One region of the Serratia sp. LSHTC3 genome, then DNA from elsewhere that is predicted to be linked to it. Evidence: predicted binding sites of a transcription regulator. Region 1 holds the regulator's gene; each other region holds the start of a gene.
What was found. The regulator Fur, encoded in region 1, represses iron uptake genes when iron is present. The targets are predictions, from matches to a motif close to ATAATAATGAGAACNACTATCAA.
Positions count from the first base shown of each region.

Region 2: a site for Fur is predicted at 2,144-2,166, ahead of sufA (Fe-S cluster assembly scaffold SufA). Genes of this name have one in related genera too.
Region 3: a site for Fur is predicted at 1,278-1,300, ahead of exbB (tol-pal system-associated acyl-CoA thioesterase). Genes of this name have one in related genera too.

Region 1 covers NZ_JBXUNP010000005.1:290,525-293,732, reverse strand. The annotation lists gene ybfE (LexA regulated protein) at 132-419, shown strand; gene fldA (flavodoxin FldA) at 675-1,214, shown strand; gene fur (ferric iron uptake transcriptional regulator) at 1,544-1,990, shown strand; gene AC2CGI_RS19670 (beta-N-acetylhexosaminidase) at 2,239-3,208, opposite strand, start outside.
Region 2 covers NZ_JBXUNP010000002.1:944,819-948,026, reverse strand. The annotation lists gene sufC (Fe-S cluster assembly ATPase SufC) at 1-167, opposite strand, end outside; gene sufB (Fe-S cluster assembly protein SufB) at 211-1,707, opposite strand; gene sufA (Fe-S cluster assembly scaffold SufA) at 1,722-2,093, opposite strand; gene AC2CGI_RS11815 (hypothetical protein) at 2,620-3,024, shown strand; gene menI (1,4-dihydroxy-2-naphthoyl-CoA hydrolase) at 3,070-3,208, opposite strand, start outside.
Region 3 covers NZ_JBXUNP010000004.1:281,166-284,373, forward strand. The annotation lists gene exbD (TonB system transport protein ExbD) at 1-220, opposite strand, end outside; gene exbB (tol-pal system-associated acyl-CoA thioesterase) at 224-1,204, opposite strand; gene metC (cystathionine beta-lyase) at 1,636-2,832, shown strand; gene AC2CGI_RS16965 (DedA family protein) at 2,978-3,208, shown strand, end outside.

The DNA.
Region 1 (3,208 bases):
CCAGCGCGTTCGCGAACGCCGGTTCGGGGGTAAATTTGGGTTAGGGTTTATTGGCCCGAAGTGTGTTAACCGATGCCTCCGGAAGCGTGCGAGCGCTTTTTGATGCAAACTCCCTTGCAGTACCGCTACCTATGGCAAAAGAACAAACGGATCGCACGACGCTGGATCTGTTCGCAGATGAACGCCGTCCGGGGCGCCCGAAAACCAACCCGCTTTCCCGCGATGAACAGCTTAGAATCAATAAGCGCAATCAGTTACGGCGCGATAAAGTGCGCGGATTGCGGCGCGTAGAGCTGAAAATCAACGCGGATGCGGTGGACGCCCTGAACAAACTGGCGGAACAGCGCAACATCAGCCGCAGCGAACTCATCGAGCAGATGCTGTTGGCGCAACTGGCGGAAGAACAGCCGGAACATTGATCTCTTCGGCCGCACGCGCGGCGCGGCGTTAAGGACAACGCCGGATCGACCACGCTTTTCTTCATCCTTCGGCATCGCATAAATGCGATAAAACCCCGGCGCCACTTTCTGGCATGATACGCATTTACCGGTAAGAGACTGCGCCTGTCGGCGCCCGCCACCGTGGCGAAAGGCTCTTGCCATGGCATCATTTTAATCGGCGGCAGTGCCGGCGCCGAGTAATGCAATTAATTGAATTTAAAGGTTATACGCGATATGGCTACTGTAGGCATTTTCTTTGGCAGCGACACTGGCAATACCGAAAACATTGCCAAAATGATCCAGAAAATTCTCCAGAAACAGTTTGGCGACGACGTCTCTGAAGTGCACGACATCGCCAAAAGCAGCAAAGAAGACCTGGAAGGGTTCGATATCCTGCTGCTGGGTATCCCGACCTGGTACTACGGTGAAGCGCAGTGTGACTGGGACGATTTCTTCCCGACGCTGGAAGAAGTCGATTTCAACGGCAAACTGGTGGCGCTGTTCGGCTGCGGCGACCAGGAAGACTACGCGGAATACTTCTGTGACGCGATGGGCACCATCCGCGACATCATCGAACCGCGCGGCGCGGCCATCGTGGGCCACTGGCCGACCAAAGGCTACCACTTCGAAGCTTCCAAAGGCCTGGCGGACGACAACCACTTCATCGGTCTGGCGATCGACGAAGACCGTCAGCCGGAGCTGACCAATGAGCGCGTCGACGCCTGGGTCAAACAGATTGTCGAAGAGCTGAGCCTGGCCGATATCGTCGGCTAAACGCCGGGACTGGCGAAAGGTTGAACAAAGGCCCTGTAAAGTGCATAGTGTGCCGACAGGGCCGTCATCGGCAACAGGGATTGCTGCGATAGAAGCTACAGATTTGTAACTTCCCACCCCGTCACGGTAGACTGAGATATCGGTTTATCCCATCCATCAAGGCGTTGCATGCAAAACATGCAATAGTGCAATTATATCTTTGTTAACAACCGGCGGTTTCCATTTAGTACAACCGGTTCTATAATGAGACGCATTAACTCTTTGTGCCGACCGATGCCACAGGCGAGTACGCCTCAACTTGATTAGCATAGTAACAGGACTGAATTCGCATGACCGACAACAACATCGCATTGAAGAAGGCCGGCTTAAAAGTCACGCTTCCGCGACTCAAAATCCTGGAAGTACTGCAAAATCCGGAATGCCATCACGTCAGTGCGGAAGATTTGTACAAAAAACTGATTGATATGGGCGAAGAGATCGGCCTGGCAACGGTTTATCGCGTACTGAACCAGTTTGACGATGCGGGCATTGTGACACGTCACAACTTCGAAGGCGGCAAGTCCGTGTTCGAGCTGACCCAACAGCATCACCACGATCACCTGATTTGCCTGGACTGCGGCAAAGTGATCGAATTCAGCGACGAATCCATCGAAGTGCGCCAGCGTGATATCGCCAAGCAGCACGGCATCAAGCTTACCAACCACAGTCTGTACCTGTACGGCCACTGTGAAACCGGTGACTGCCGCGAAGACGAATCGCTGCACGACAAGAAATAAGCCTCACCGGCTATGAGAAACCGCCTCACATTGAGGCGGTTTTTTTATGCCCGCCGTACAACGGGCAAAAAAATCCCCGGGCAAGCCGGGGAAAGATCATGTCATGAAATACTACAATTGCAGCGGCACTGCGACTCCACGTACTGCTCTCACTTCAACATCCGCCCCACGCCGGCACGCGCGGGGGCGAACGCATTCCCCCTTCGTTAAGCGGCCCGCCGCCATGACGACAGGCCGATGTGCCGGGCTTAGACCTTCTCGGCGCGGCTGTAACGTTTACCGTCCGGGCTGACCGAGCGCACCTGTACTTCGCCGGAGACCGCCGGTTTGGCCTTGGCATCATAGCGCTGCCACTGCTTACCGCCGTCGGTGGAGTACTCGATGCCCAATCCCGGCAGCGCGATATTCGCTTCCAGCTTGCCGCCCGCCACGCGCGCGCCCGGCACCGGCAGACGGTAAGCGACGCCGCCTTTGTCCAGCTTGGCCAGTTCTCGTTGGCCCAGGATATTGGCGAAGCGCAACCAGTCTTTCTCCAGCGCCTTGGTGTCGACAAAGTGGGTTTCCCCGCCTTTGTATTCACGGCCGGCGCGATAGTCCTGCTCCCAACCGGCTCGGTGCCAGGCGCGTTCCGCCACCGACAGCGCGCGCGGGAAGATCATGTATTCCATCTGCGGATCGGTGCGCTGGGTTTCGCTCCACAGCTGAGCGGACAGACCGTAGGCGCCCGGCCACGGCTTGTCGCTTTTGGCGTTAAAGTGGTTGCCGTCGCGGTCGACCGAGGTTTCCGCGTTCTGCGGCATGTTGTCCGGCGCGAAGCTGAACACCTTGCGCTCGTCGCTGAAGCGGGTGCCCCAGTAGTAACCACGCTCGTCCGGGTTCACCTCGTAAGGGAAGTCCATGTAGACGTAGTCCGGGTTGGAGACCACCACTTCATATCCTTTGTTGGCCCAGTCGTTGACGCTATCGAAACCGCCCCAGTACAACGTATCCCAGAAGTTGACGCCCACGCGCGAGGTGGCGAACGCCTTTGCGTTCTCGGCGTCTTTCAAGCCGTCTTGCCAGGCCTGCATTCTGTCGATGCCGTGCGCCTTCACCAGCTTGCTGACCTCCTGGCCGAAGTAGCTCGGCAGGTGTTCCATGTCGGCCACCTTGCCTTCTTTGATCATCGTCTGGCAAACCTGCGACTTGGCCCACGGCTTGTCTTCGTTGCTCTGGTCG
Region 2 (3,208 bases), on a different contig from region 1:
GTCACTTCGTACTCTTCACGCCCGGCCAGCGTGGCGGATAGCGTGCTCTTACCCGAGCCGTTCGGCCCCATGATGGCGTGCACTTCGCCCGGTTTGATCTCCAGATCCAATCCCTTGAGGATCTCGTTGCCTTCCACGCTGACTTTCAAATTCTTGATGCTTAACATGCTGTGTCCTCAGATAGCGCCGACGGCGCTAAAAATGCGGCGATTAACCCACGCTGTGTTCCAGGCTGATGGCCAGGAGTTTTTGCGCCTCGACGGCGAACTCCAGCGGCAGCTCGGAGAAAACGTCCTTGCAGAAACCGTTGACGATCATCGAAATGGCGTCATCCTCGCTGATGCCGCGCTGCAGGCAGTAGAACAGCTGGTCATCGCCGATCTTCGAGGTAGTGGCTTCGTGCTCCAGCTGAGCGCTGTTGTTGCGCGCTTCAACGTAAGGGAACGTGTGGGCACCGCTGTCCGGCCCGATCAGCATCGAGTCGCACTGGGTAAAATTACGGGCGTTTTCCGCCCCCGGCAGGATTTTCACCAGGCCGCGATAGGTGTTCTCGCTGTGGCCGGCGGAGATGCCTTTGGCGATGATGGTCGACCTGGTGTTTTTGCCGATGTGGATCATCTTGGTGCCGGTATCTGCCTGCTGATGGCCGCTGGTCAGCGCCACCGAGAAGAATTCGCCGATCGAGTTGTCGCCCTGCAAAATCACGCTCGGGTATTTCCAGGTGATGGCCGAGCCGGTTTCCGACTGGGTCCAGGACATTTTCGAACCGGCGCCTTCGCACAGCGCGCGCTTGGTGACGAAGTTGAGGATACCGCCCTTGCTCTCGCCGCCGGAGAACCAGTTCTGCACCGTCGAGTATTTCACTTCGGCGTCTTTATGCAGGATCACTTCCACCACCGCCGCGTGCAGCTGGTAGCTGTCGCGCACCGGGGCGGAACAGCCTTCGATATAGCTGACGTAGCTGCCTTCGTCGGCGATCAGGATGGTGCGCTCGAACTGGCCGGTTTTGGCGGCGTTGATGCGGAAGTAGGTCGACAGCTCCATCGGGCAGCGCACCCCTTTCGGCACATAGACGAAGGTGCCGTCGGAGGCCACCGCGGCGTTCAGCGCAGCGAAGAAGTTATCGTTGGACGGCACCACGCGCCCCAGGTATTGACGCACCAGATCCGGGTATTCCTGGATCGCTTCGCCGAACGAACAGAAGATCACCCCGCTCTCCGCCAGTTTTTCACGGTAGGTGGTGGCGACCGAGACCGAGTCGAAGATGGCGTCCACCGCCACCTCGCTGCCCTCGCGCACCGGCACGCCGAGCTGGTTGAACGCCAGCTCCACTTCGCTGGTCAGGTAATCTTTTTCCGTCGCCGCGCCCGGTTGCTGCTCGGCGCCGGGTTGCGAACCGCATGCATCGTCGCAGCTGCCGCAGGACGGCGCCGAATAGTAACTGTAGTCCTGGTAGTTCAGGCGTTCGTAATTGGCCTTCAGCCAGTGCGGCTCTTCCATCTGCAGCCAGGCGCGATAAGCCTCAAGGCGGAATTCCAGCATCCACTCGGGTTCGTTGCGCTTGGCCGAGATGGCGCGCACCACCTCTTCGTTGATGCCCTTGGCCAACTCATCGGTTGCCAGCTGGGTGAAGAAACCTTCTTTGTAGCGACCTTCGCTGACCCAAGCCTGCACTTCATTAGGCATTTCTACATTGCTTCGTGTCATGTTGATTGCATCGCTCAAACGCCAAAGCTCTCGCCGCACCCGCAGGCATGCTGAGCTTTAGGGTTGTTGAATTTGAATATCTGATTCAGCCCTTCGCGGACGTAATCTACCGTGGTGCCATCGATGAACGGCATGGCCTTCAGCGGCACATAGAGTTTGGCGCCGTCGCGCTCAAACAGCAGATCGTCATCGGCGGGTTCGCGGGTCAGATCCAGCACATAGGCAAAGCCGGCGCAGCCGGATTGTTTCACCCCTAGCTGCAGCCCTTTCACCTGCGGATCCTGCTGCATCAGTTTGGTTATTTGTCGTACGGCGCTGTCGCTGAGCGAAATGCCTTGCCAGACATTTTCATCCAGAGAAAAAGTGCCGACATTTTCCGTTTGCATAGGGTCTACCTCACACTCGTGTTTGGCCACAGCCAATCTGGGTTGCTTATATGTTAGTGATAACGATTATCACTTCAACCGTTTGTTTTGCGGGGGTATCCGCCGCAAGCGCGGTTTTTCGCTGCGGCGTGCGGCAAGCCAGCGGGACATCCGTGGCGGCTTGCGGCGTCTGGCGGCAAGGTGTGCATGCTATCCCTATGAATTTATTCTTTATCCTGCATCACCGTACCGCACTCCCCGGTGGCCCGTCAGCGTTACAGCGCCGCGGTACGTTGCCGATCTAAACATTCATAGAAAATACCTATTTCTGCATTCTGTCTGTCGTAAATGTGCGTTTATCGGCATTTCGTGGCGCAGCGCAAGCGCGCGCCCTCAGGTTAAAGTTTAGTCGCTCAGCATCAAGTTGGGTCGTCGGCGACCTTTTACACCCCGCGCAATGAAAAAACGCCACGCCGGGGATTGATCGGCAGCGCGGCAGTTTATATGATAATGATTATCATTCAATTTAAATTTGAGCGCGAAGCCAATGACTCTTTCGATCAACGCATGGTTGCTGGGCAAGATTGATGACTACAAATTCAGCGTGCGCGACGCCACGGTGGACTTTTACATGGCCGAAGCGGCGCTACGGCGCCCGGAATGCAATATCGACCACCTGAAGCGGTACAACAGCGTCAGCCTGACCATGGCCAATTTGTGTCTGGAGAACGGCGACGACGACAGCTACCTGCACGCGCTCAGCAAGCTGCACAACCGGCTGATCGTCGAGATCAACAACCCACAGCGTTGCCAGCTGTTTCGGGTGCAAAGCTACCACTTCGCCCGCCATACGCTGACGCTGATCTGCCAAAAATATGCAATGGAAGGCACCTGGGAGAAGGCGAACGCGTTTCAGAAGGACTTCGTCAAACGCGTGCCGTTTCAGCTGTAAAGCGAAAGGCTCCGCAGGCCGAGCGCCTGCGGAAAGCGGCGGGGATCAGTCGATGACCGCCGTGGTCAGACGCGAGGTGCAGCACAACCGATCGCGCGCGTCGAAGATCTCGATTTGCCACACCTGATGGCGACGGCCGACGTGCAGTGCGCGGCACACCCCGCGCACCTGGCCATCGAACACC
Region 3 (3,208 bases), on a different contig from region 1:
GCTGTTTGTCGGCCTTCACCGACAGGAACACCGGTTTTTCCGGCCGCGGCTGCGGCTTGGCGGAGGAGGCCGGCAGATCGACGCGGATATCTACCGTTGCCAGCGGCGCGGCCACCATAAAGATGATCAACAGCACCAACATGACGTCGATAAACGGCGTCACGTTGATTTCATGCAGTTCGCCGCTGTCGTCCAGATCTTCATTTAAGCGCATCGCCATGTCTCACCCCGCCCGCAGTTGGTGCGCGTGCTGTGAGCGCTTGGCTTCCGCCGTCGCGGCCAGATCCAAATCACGGCCCTGCAGCAGCAAGACCTGCGCCGCCACGTCGCCCACCTGCGCGCGGTGGCCGCTGATGACGCGAGCGAAGATGTTGTAGATAACGACGGCAGGGATCGCCGCGACCAGACCCAGCGCGGTCGCCAGCAGCGCTTCCGCGATGCCCGGCGCCACAACCGCCAGGTTGGTGGTCTGCGAATGGGCGATGCCGATGAAGCTGTTCATGATGCCCCACACGGTGCCGAACAGGCCGACGAACGGCGAGATGGCACCGATGGTGGCGAGGAAGCCGTTGCCGCGGCCCATGTTGCGACTGTAGGCCGCCACGCGGCGCTCGAGGCGGAAGCCGGTGCGCTCTTTGATGCCGTTGTTGTCGTTGGATTCCGCAGACAACTCCAGCTCATTTTGCGCGTCGTTCAGCAATACCGCGCTGACGCTCTCCGGACCGAAGTTTTGCGCCAGTTCGGAGGCTTCATCCAGCGAGCGCGCTTCGGCCAGCGCCAGCTGTTCGCGGCGCAGACGGCGCTTGGCGCGCAGCAGTTCGCTGCCTTTGGAGAACAGAATGGTCCAGGTCACGATCGAGGCCAGCACCAGGCCGATCATTACCGCTTTCACCACCGCGTCGGCGTGCTGGTACATGCCCCAAACGGACAGGTCCATGCCGCGGGTTTCCGGTGGCTGGATCGTTGGCGCCGGGTTCACCGGCGTGATGCTCTCCGGCGCGGCGGCTGCAGCAGGTGCAGGCGCGGTGGTCGGCGCAACGCTTTCGGCAACGGCCGGATTGCTCGCCGGCGCGGCCTGCGCGCTGCCGGCCAGCCCTACGACCAGCACCATAGATGCCATCAGGCTGCGGCCGAAGGCCTTGCCCCACTGCGCCCGGCCCTGGCCGAACGATCCTTGATTTAAATTCTTGCCAGCCGTTTTCACGCTGTGCCTCCACCCATTACCGATCAAAATTAAGGAATAATTCAGCGTGCGATCATATCAAACCAACCGGGGATTGATAGTGGTTCTCATTATTATTTACCAAATAAACGAGAAAATTTTAGCCAGCCCCGTTACAAAGCGCCAATCTGTGTCCGTTCACCGCCAAATGCCCCTTTTATAGGGTGATTTCGTTACTTTTATCCCACAACGGCGCAACAACGCCACGCTGCCGAACGGCGCCTCAGCCGAGGAATGGACTTCTCTGTTCCCACTCGGCAGAAGGATTACGCGAGAAATGCGTGACCGGCAGCCAATTATAGCCGTTTCTATATCTGGAAGTTAAAACGTCTGGATGGCTATATTAACTCATGTTAACGTAAGGGCTATCGTAAACGGGCACGTGCAGAGCAACCAGAGGTGAGCCAGGTACCATGACGTCAAAACATATCGAAACCGCGCTGATCGGCGCCGGCCGCGGCAAACGCTACACCCAGGGCTCCGTCAATCCCGTCACGCAACGCGCCTCTTCTTTGGTCTTCGACTCCGTCGCTGCCAAAAAACACGCCACCGCGCAACGCGCCCACGGCGAGCTGTTTTACGGCCGACGCGGCACCCTGACCCACTTCGCCCTGCAGGATGCGATGGTGGAGCTGGAGGGCGGCGCCGGCTGCGTGCTGTACCCCTGCGGCGCGGCGGCAGTGGCCAATGCGATCCTGTCGTTCGTCGGCGCCGGCGATCACCTGCTGGTCACCGGCTCTGCGTACGAGCCGACCCAGGATTTCTGCACCCATATCCTCGGCCGCATGAACGTCAGCACCACCTATTTCGATCCGCTGATCGGCGCCGACATCGCCAAACTGATCCAGCCCAATACCCGCGTGGTGTTCCTGGAATCCCCCGGCTCCATCACCCTGGAAGTGCAGGATATCCCGGCGATGGTGCAGGCCATTCGCGCCGTGGCGCCGGACGTGGTGATCATGATCGACAACACCTGGGCGGCGGGGGTGCTGTTCAAGGCGCTGGATTTCGACATCGACATTTCTATTCAGGCCGGCACCAAATACCTGATCGGCCATTCCGATTACATGCTTGGCACCGCCGTCGCCAACGCGCGCTGTTGGGATCAACTGCGCGAGTACTCCTATCTGATGGGGCAGATGGTGGATGCCGACACCGCCTACATGGCGAGCCGCGGCCTGCGTACCCTGAGCGTGCGGCTGAAGCAGCACGAACGCAGCAGCATCGAGGTCGCCAACTGGCTGGCGGCGCGGCCGGAGGTGGCGACGGTCAATCATCCGGCCCTGCCGAGCTGCAAGGGCCACGAGTTCTACCGCCGCGACTTCAGCGGCTGCAACGGGCTGTTCTCTTTCGTGCTGAAGGAACGGCTGGACGATACGCAGTTGGCCGCTTACCTGGATAACTTCAGCCACTTCAGCATGGCCTACTCCTGGGGCGGCTTCGAGTCGCTGATCCTGGCCAACCAGCCGGAAGAACTGGAAGCGATCCGCCCGGCGGGCGGCGTCGATTTTTCCGGCACGCTGGTGCGGTTGCATATCGGCCTGGAGAACGTCGAAGACCTGATCGCCGATCTGGCGGCCGGCTTCGATCGCCTCAACGGCGTGCGCTAAGGCGGATTCCGATAATTTTCTTCGTCTCGTTTAATGTCGGCTTAAGCTATTAGCGGTACACTAACCGGGTAACTGTCAGATACGGTAACCGCCGCATCCTGGAGAATGTGACCCCGGGCGCAACCGGCATGCAACAGGACATAAAATGGATGTATTACGAGAGATTATTCATGCGCTTTGGCAGCAGGACTTTATCGCCCTCGCCGATCCAAGCGTAATTTGGGTGGTTTACGCCGTACTTTTCACCACTCTGTTTTTGGAAAACGGACTGCTGCCCGCCTCCTTCCTTCCCGGTGACAGCCTGCTGCTGCTGTCGGGCGCGCTGATCGCCAAAGGCGTGATGGGCTTTGCCCCCACCCTGCTGATTCTGACCGCC